Regions from separate parts of the Dietzia sp. IBK-p2-16D genome, predicted to be linked through region 1. Evidence: predicted binding sites of a transcription regulator. Region 1 holds the regulator's gene; the other holds the start of a gene.
What was found. The regulator LexA, encoded in region 1, represses DNA repair genes until DNA is damaged. The targets are predictions, from matches to a motif close to CGAACANNTGTTCG.
Positions count from the first base shown of each region.

Region 1 (4,417 bases):
CCGGATCATCGCCCGGAGAAAGGGCGCTCCGGTCCTCACCGTCGCTGATTTCGACGAGCTGCAGGCCACCGCGAGAGCGGAGGTGCCCGGCGCCGTGGCGTCCGCGATCTCGACGGCGGTGCCCGCTCTCGTGGCGGCCCAGTCGGTGTGGGGCTCGCTGGCCGCGGCACCGGCGGACATCGCCGATGCCGTCCGGCCGTCTCTCGACTTCCTCATCGGCCGGGGTTTCCTCGCCCGACACCCGGCCGACGCACTCCCGCATCTGGAACGACACGTGAGGGCTGTGGGGCTCCGCCTGGAGCTGGCGGAGAAGTCTCCGTCCCGCCACCGGGAACTCACGGTGAGGCTGTCCCGGTCCGAGGCGAGGGTCGACGAGGCGTGCGCCGCGTTGCGAAAGCGCCCGGGTGGGGCCCGGGCCGTTCGCGACCTGCGCTGGATGCTGGCCGAATACCGCGTGGGGCTGTTCGCGCAGACGCTCGGGACCGCCAGATCGGTGTCGGCGGAGCGCATCGAGAAGGCAGTGGCAGCGGCGCTGGCCCCCCGGTCGTCCCGCTGAGGCAGGCCGTCCCCTGGAGCCGGCCGTCGGCCGATCACCCGCCTATGGCGCGCGTCTAGCGACTCGTCCGGCGTTCCCGGAGGGCGATGATCTCGCGTTCGAAGTCATCGGCGGAACTGAACTGCTTGTACACCGAGGCGAAGCGGAGGTAGGCGACCTCGTCCAGGTCCTGTAGCGGGCCCAGGATGGCAAGACCGATCTGATGGGCGGGGACTTCGGACACGCCACCGGCGCGGACGGCGTCCTCGACCTGTTGGGCGAGGCGGCGCAGGGCGTCCTCGTCGACCGCTCGTCCCTGGCACGCACGCCGGACTCCGCGCACCACCTTGTCCCGGCTGAACGCCTCCGTGACCCCGTTGCGTTTGAGAACAGTCAGAAGCGGCGTCTCGAGAGTCGTGAACCGGTGGCCGCACCTCGGACATTCCCGGCGACGCCGGATCGCCTGCCCCTCGTCGACCGATCGTGAATCGATCACGCGGGAGTCCTCGTGGTGGCATGTCGGGCAGTACATTCCCGTGGGGCCCTTCGTCGACCGGACTTCACGCGTCCCGGCTCGTGCCTGACGGGATGCGGGGATGGCAGTACACCGTCCCCGACTCATTCTAGGAGGCCCGACGACCGGTCATGCGTAGGCGGGCCCGCCGAGATACGCCACGGCGAAGAGCAGGATCACTCCGAACGCGATCCCGCAGGCCAGGAGCGCCCACGTAGGAACGTCGTCGACGACGCCGCTGGCCACAGGAGGCTCGATATGGCAGGCGCGCACGCCCTCGGCCGACGCCGGGCGGACGAGCACGCGGCGACCCGGTGCCACAGACGTGACGCCGAGGGGGCGGCCGGGCACCCTCGGCCGGACGACGGTGTCGACACGTGCCGACGCCGCCGCGGGACGGCTGCCCTCCGGTCGAACCGCGGGGCGACGGTGGACGCGACCGGGCTGTGCGCTGCCCTTACCCGGGGAACTCTGTGGGGTGCCGGGACGATCGACGCCCGCGGACCGCCCGCGATGGTCGCCGGGGCAGACCTCGCTCCACCGCACGGTCGGACGTGCGTGTGACTGCAACTCCGTAACGGTCATGGTGACTCCCTACTCGATACGGTGTGCGAGTGGTGTTCGCACACCCGTATGTATGTGTCAGTACATCTGTTCGAATCCGAACTCTCCTAGAGTTGTATCACGCGACTCCGACACAGTCACCATTCCGGGCCCGATTATTTCGAACACCTGTGTGGCGCGACGTTCGCATGGGCGATAGGGTGTACACAGATACAGACGTCGAACATCCATTCGCCGAAGGGACCACACGAGATGCCGAAGCCCGACTTCGAGTCGCTGACGGACCGACAGAAGAGCGTTCTCCTCCACATCCACGACACCGTCAAGGAGCGCGGCTATCCGCCGAGCATCCGGGAGATCGGCGACGCGGTCGGGTTGCAGTCCACCTCGTCGGTGGCTCATCAGTTGCGGACTCTCGAGAAGAAGGGTTTCCTGACCCGGGACCCGCACAAGCCGCGCGCGGTGGACGTGCACGGGGTTCCCGGGCAGAAGTCGCGCGGGCGTCGTTCGCCGACGCCCGAGCCCCAGCGGCCCGGCGGCGCCTCCGAGCCCGTCTACGTCCCCGTGCTCGGCCGGATCGCCGCCGGCGGTCCGATCCTCGCCGAACAGGCCGTCGAGGAGATCTTCCCGCTGCCCGCGGACCTCGTGGGATCCGGCGACCTGTTCATGCTCAAGGTCGTCGGGGAATCGATGATCGACGCGGCGATCTGCGACGGCGACTTCGTGGTGGTCCGGCGGCAGAACGTCGCGGACAACGGTGAGATCGTCGCGGCGATGATCGACGGGGAGGCGACGGTCAAGACCTTCCGCAACGACGCGAGCGGAGTCTGGCTGCTACCTCACAATCCGTCGTTCAGTCCCATCCCGGGAGAGCACGCGACGATCCTCGGCAAGGTGGTGACGGTGTTCCGGAAGCTCTGAACTCCGGACTCGAACGGCGCGCCGCCCGTCCCCGGTGGGGGTCAGGCGGCGCCGTCGTGTGAGCCGTCGGCGGCGAACTCGTCGAGTTCACCCGCCACTGAGGCGGGCAGTCGGACGATGACCCGGGTTCCGTTTTCGGTGTGCTCCTCCTCGACCACCGCGCCCTCGGCGTGGACCCGTGACACCACGTCCCCACGGGAGTACGGGATCTCCAGGGTGACCTCGGTGTCCCCGGAAGCGACGATCTGGGTGATCCGCTCGAGCAGCTCGTCGACGCCCTGACCGGTGACGGCCGAGACGAACACGGCGTCGGGTAGCGCGTGGTGCAACTCGGTGAGTACGACGGGATCCGCGGCGTCCACCTTGTTGATCACCAGCAGCTCACGAGGTCGCTCGGCGTTCTGCTCCTCCACCACCTCGTTGATCACCTTGCGCACCGCCTCGATCTGGCGGAGCGGAAAGGCATCCGAGCCGTCCACCACATGGAGGAGAAGTTCGGAGTCGACGACCTCCTCCAGTGTGGAACGGAAGGCCTCGACCAACTGGGTCGGAAGATGACGAACGAACCCCACGGTGTCGGTGAAGACGACCGCGCGGCCGTCAGGCAGCTCGGCCTTCCGGGTGGTCGGGTCGAGCGTGGCGAACAAGGCGTTCTGGACCAGTACCCCGGCACCGGTTATCCGATTGAGAAGACTGGACTTTCCGGCGTTGGTGTATCCGGCGATCGCTATCGAGGGCACGGGCGTGGCACGGCGACGGTGCCGTTTGGTGTCGCGGGCCTGTTTCATCCCCTTGATGTCGCGCCGCAGACGTGCCATCCGTTCGCGGATCCGACGCCGGTCGGTCTCGATCTTGGTCTCACCCGGACCTCGGAGACCCACGCCGCCGTTGCTGCCGGCACGCCCGCCGGCCTGACGGGACAACGACTCGCCCCAGCCGCGGAGGCGGGGAAGCATGTACTCCATCTGGGCGAGAGTCACCTGGGCCTTGCCCTCGCGGCTGGTGGCGTGCTGCGCGAAGATGTCGAGGATCAGGGCGGTGCGGTCGATGACCTTGACGTTGACCGCCTTCTCCAGCGCGAGCAACTGTCCCGGGGTGAGTTCACCGTCGCAGATGACGGTGTCGGCGCCGGTCGCGGCGATCACGTCCTTGAGGACACTGACCTTGCCCGACCCGATGTACGTCGCGGCGTCGGGCTTGTCGCGTCGCTGGATGAGCGCATCGCACACCTCTGATCCCGCGGTCTCGGCCAGCTGGGCGAGTTCGGCCATCGCGGCGTCGGCCTGGGCGGCGGAGCCCTCCGTCCAGACACCCACGAGCACGACCCGTTCGAGTCTGAGCTGGCGGTACTCGGCGTCGTTGACGTCCTGGAGTTCGGTGGACAGCCCCGCCACCCGGCGCATCGAGGATCTCTCCTCGAGCTGGAACTCACCGATGGATGGATCGAGGTCGCGTGTCGGCCGATCAGCGGCCGTGTAATCAGTAGTCATTCGCGTTCATCTTCTCACACCGGGGCCCCTGGTGTCCTGTGTGGAGCGGTGTGCTAACGCCTACGACGATATCGGCCGTGGGCGACGAGGGCCGACGGTCCGATGAGGGAGGATCCACCCTCTCGTAGAGCGACCGCGAGTTCGCCGCCCGGGACCGCGACGACGACGTCTCCCGACGCCTCCCCCGCGTCGGCCAGTGCGGCCACCGCGGTCGCCACGATCCCGGTGCCGCAGGACATGGTCTCCCCGGCACCGCGCTCATGGACACGCATCGAGACCCGGCCGTCCACCATCGGGGTGGCGATCTCCACGTTGACCCCGTCGGGGAAGAAGTCCCTGTCGAACACCGGGCTCTGCTCCACCCGCAACGCGGCGAGGTCCGCCGCTCCCAGA
Region 1 is NZ_JBYMTL010000001.1:310,321-314,737, forward strand. It holds gene hrpA (ATP-dependent RNA helicase HrpA) at 1-556, shown strand, start outside; gene nrdR (transcriptional regulator NrdR) at 612-1,067, opposite strand; gene lexA (transcriptional repressor LexA) at 1,866-2,534, shown strand; gene hflX (GTPase HflX) at 2,576-4,024, opposite strand; gene dapF (diaminopimelate epimerase) at 4,078-4,417, opposite strand, start outside.

Region 2 (4,417 bases), on a different contig from region 1:
GATGAAATACCCCACCTGGTCCCCGAGGAATGCCGCGATCGGCGCGGTCACCAGCACCACCCACAGTGGGGCGAAGGGATTGTCCTGCTGTGTGAGCAGGCCCGCCGTGAACAGCAGGGAGTCCCCGGGCAGGAACGGGAACAGGAGGCCGGACTCGATGAAGACCACGGACAGCAGTGCCGGGAGGATGGCCTTGCCGAACGGCCCGTCGCCGGACAGCCAGAACTCGGGATCCATGAAGCCGGGGCCCAGCGCGAGGACCTGAGGGGCCTGCTCGGCCAGGAGGTGCGTGATCACCGGGGCATCATAATCCGCCCGCCCGTGATCCTGCAGCGCGCGGGACCCCGCCACCCGCGGCGCTACGGTGGGGTCGTGGCCCCCACAGACCTGCCGGACACCCTCCGACTGTCCCTCCTGGACAGGTCGCGGACCCGCGTCGGCGAGTCCCACGCCGCCGCGATCGAGGGCACGCTGGTCCGCGCGGAGCGGGCCGACGCCCTGGGGTTCCACCGCTACTGGACGGCGGAGCACCACTCCGTCCCCGGCATCGCGAGCGGGAGCCCGCCCCTACTGGTCGCGGCCGCCGCCGCGCGCACCACGCGCATCCGGCTCGGCTCCGGGGGCGTGATGCTCGCCCATCACCGGCCGCTGGTCGTCGCCGAACAGTTCGCCATGCTCGAGGCCATGCACCCGGGCCGGATCGACCTGGGGGTGGGGCGTTCGCTCGGGTTCACCGCGCCGGTCCGCGAGGCGCTCGGTGTCACCGACTACGGCACCGACGCCTTCGCCCGCGACATCACGGCCGTACTCGACTTCCTCCACGGCCGCGGCCCCGTCACCTCGCTGCCGGTCGTCGAGGACCCGCCCCCGGTGTTCGTGCTCGCCACCGGCCGGGGCCTCGAGGTCGCCGCGCGCGCCGGCCTGCCCGTCGTGGTCGGGGGACCGCGACTGCTCTCCGACCCCACGCCGCTGGACCGCTACCGCGAGACGTTCCGGCCGAGCGACGCCACGCCGGAACCGTACGTGGTGGTGAGCCTGGAGGTGATGGTCGCCGACTCCATCGAGGACGCGAGGGGCCTGCTGCTGCCGGAGGCCTGGGCGATGGCCGAGTCGCGGGAGACCGGGGTGTTCGGCCCGCTCCGGTCGCCGGCGGAGATCCTGGACCGAAGATTCCGTCCGCAGCAGCTCCGTCGGATGGAGGACTGGATGGCGGGGGCCCTCCACGGGGAAGCCGGGAAAGTGGCGGGGGAGCTCGCCGCGCTGGTGGAGCGGACCGGGGCCGACGAGATCATGGCCTCGACCTCGACATTCGACCGCGACGACCTCGCCCGGGCCGACACCGCGCTCGCCGAACTGCTCCGCCGGTAGCGTGTCGCACCCGGCTCGCGGGTGCGCCCCGTCACGCTGGCCTAGGCTGGAGGGTGTGCGCCCACCTCCACAGGGGTGCGGCGCCCCGAGATGCGCACGTCGCACAGCCGAGAACCCTGGAGGAGACCACATGCCCATCGCAACTCCCGAACAGTACAAGGACATGCTCGACCGGGCCCGTAACGAGGGCTTCGCCTACCCGGCGATCAACTGCACGTCCTCGGAGACCATCAACGCGGCCATCAAGGGCTTCGCCGACGCCGGGTCCGATGGCATCATCCAGTTCTCCACCGGCGGTTCCGAGTTCGGCTCGGGCCTGAACGTCAAGGACATGGTCACCGGCGCGGTCGCGCTCGCCGAGTTCGCGCACGTCATCGCTGCGAAGTACGACATCCTGGTCGCGCTGCACACCGACCACTGCCCCGAGGACAAGCTCGACGGCTTCGTACGACCGCTCATCGAGATCTCCCAGGCGCGCGTCGACCGCGGCGAGAACCCTCTGTTCCAGTCGCACATGTGGGACGGCTCGGCCACCCCGCTCGACCGCAACCTCGAGATCGCCAAGGAGCTGCTCGAGAAGACGGCCAACGCCAAGCAGATCCTCGAGATCGAGATCGGCGTCGTCGGCGGCGAGGAGGACGGTGTCGAGAACGAGATCAACGAGAAGCTCTACACCTCCCGTGAGGACTTCGAGGCCACCATCGACGCACTCGGCGCCGGCAACACCGGGCAGCGTTATCTGCTGGCCGCGACCTTCGGCAACGTCCACGGTGTCTACAAGCCGGGCAACGTCAAGCTCAAGCCCGAGGTGCTGAAGATGGGCCAGGACGTCGCGGTCGAGAAGCTGGGGCTCAACGCCGGTGACCTGCCGTTTGACTTCGTCTTCCACGGCGGTTCGGGCTCGGCCAAGAGCGAGATCGAGGAGGCGCTGTCCTACGGCGTCATCAAGATGAACGTAGACACCGACACCCAGTACGCGTTCACCCGTCCGATCGCCGCTCACATGTTCGGCAACTACGACGGTGTGCTCAAGGTCGACGGCGAGGTCGGCAACAAGAAGGTCTACGACCCGCGTTCGTACCTGAAGAAGGCCGAGCAGGCCATGTCCGAGCGCGTTGTCGAGGCGTGCAACGACCTGAAGTCGGCGGGTAAGTCCAAGGGTGCCGCTGCTTGATCGAACGCGGCCTGATCGGTACGGCCTGATCCCGCCCGTCTGACCGATCAGTCCTCACCGCGGTCCGACCCCGCCCCACCAGCGGCGCTCCTCCACTCGGAGGGGCGCCGCTGTCGTACGCGGACCCTTCCGGGGTCGAACTCTTGTGCTAGTTCCGCAGCGCCGGTACAATCGCTTGTATGTTCGATTACGGCGCGGCGTCGGAGGGGGTGCGGTGATGAGCGAGAAAACGGGAACGACGACGAGCTCGGCCTCCGCCGGGGCGCTTCGCGCCGTGTCGGAACCCCTCGACACGCTGGGCGCCGAGGCGCTGAGCGAGGTGGCGCGCTCGGCCACGCTGGCACAGAACCTGGCAGCGGCGACCCGGCTGCACGCTGCCCACCTGCTGGTCGAGGCAATGGGGCGTCTCGACCGGGAGGCCCGGGAGTCGGCGCACGGGCAGCAGTCCACCGACTCCCGTCCCGACTATTCCCGGCTCGAGCCCGCCGATCGGGCGCGCGATCATCTGGCCACGGCCATGTCGCTGACCGGGTGGCACGCCGCGCGGCTGGTCACGGCCGGCGTGCAGATCCACACCCGGCTACCGCGGCTGCGCAAGGCGGTCGAACGGGGACTGGTCCCCGAACAGTTGGCGATCGACGCCGCCTGTCGCCTGGCAGGGGTTCCCGACCAGATCATCGGCGCGGTGGAATCGGACGTCGTCGGCGCCCTGACCCGAGACCTCGACGGTGGTCACCGGCCAAGCCGGGTGGCACTGGACACCGCGGTCGACGCGTCCCGGGAGCGTCACGACCCGCAGGCCGCCGGCGATGCTGTGGCCGCCGCCATGGAGCAGCGCACGGTCCGGTTCCGTCCGGCACGCGACGGCATGACCAGCGTGTGGGCCTCGCTGCCCAGTGGCGACGCCGAGAAGTTGCGCCGCCGGATCGACGCCGCCGCCCGCGCCGCCTCCGAGGCGGGCCACCCCCGCACGCGGGACCAACTGCGCGCCGACGCGCTCTGCGCACTCGGGGACCCGACCACCGACGACATCGGCACCAGCCTGTACGACCCGGAAGGGCCCGCCGACAGCGGCAGCGACACGGATGCTGCTGCTTCTGCTGCCGCCGCCCGCGCCGGCGACGCCCCTGCCGACACCGCCCCTGCAGACACCGCCCCGGCCGGCGCCGGCAGGCCGCAGCTGGGCGCGTCGTGGGGCACGGAGCAGCCCATCCGGATCTCCGTCATCGACAGCGTCGCCCAAGGACTGCCCAACCGCGTGCAGTTCGTCAACGGCGCCTACTCGAGCTTCGACTGGCTGTGCGAGGAACTCCTGTCCGGCGGCGACGCGAAGGTGAGGTTCGAACTGATCGACCCGCAGCCGGGGGCCCAGGACAAGCCGGACGCGATGCTCAAGTACGCCATCACCCCGGCGCTGGCCGAGCGGATCCGGCTACGCGACGGGACCTGCCGTCACCCCGGCTGCACGGTGGACGCGTATGACTGCGAGATCGACCACGCCATCGCCTTCGACCACCAGCGTCCTGAGCTGGGCGGGCCTACGGCCGAGTGGAATCTGTTCTGCCACTGCCGGAAGCACCACCGGGAGAAAACCTTCGGCCACTGCGCCTACCGGCCGGGGCCTCTGGGCGAGCTGACGATCATCACCGAAACCGGACACGAACACCGCACCACACCCCACGGGCCACTGGCCCAGGCACGTGACCGGATTCTCGACCACCAGTGGCGACTTCACCTCGACCGCCTCATCGCCGATGACGGCCACTTCACCAACCCGCCCGGCATCGAGCGGGACAGCCGCAACGGTCAGCGGCCGACCCGGCCAGCTTGAGCGTCGGCAGGTCGCCGGGCGGCCGGGCCACCTCCTGACGGCCG
Region 2 is NZ_JBYMTL010000002.1:657,113-661,529, forward strand. It holds gene AC3DE3_RS07425 (DedA family protein) at 1-294, opposite strand, end outside; gene AC3DE3_RS07430 (MsnO8 family LLM class oxidoreductase) at 373-1,368, shown strand; gene fbaA (class II fructose-bisphosphate aldolase) at 1,499-2,542, shown strand; gene AC3DE3_RS07440 (HNH endonuclease signature motif containing protein) at 2,760-4,373, shown strand.
Region 2: AC3DE3_RS07440 (HNH endonuclease signature motif containing protein) is a predicted target of LexA. The motif match lies at 2,715-2,728, and genes of this name have one in related genera.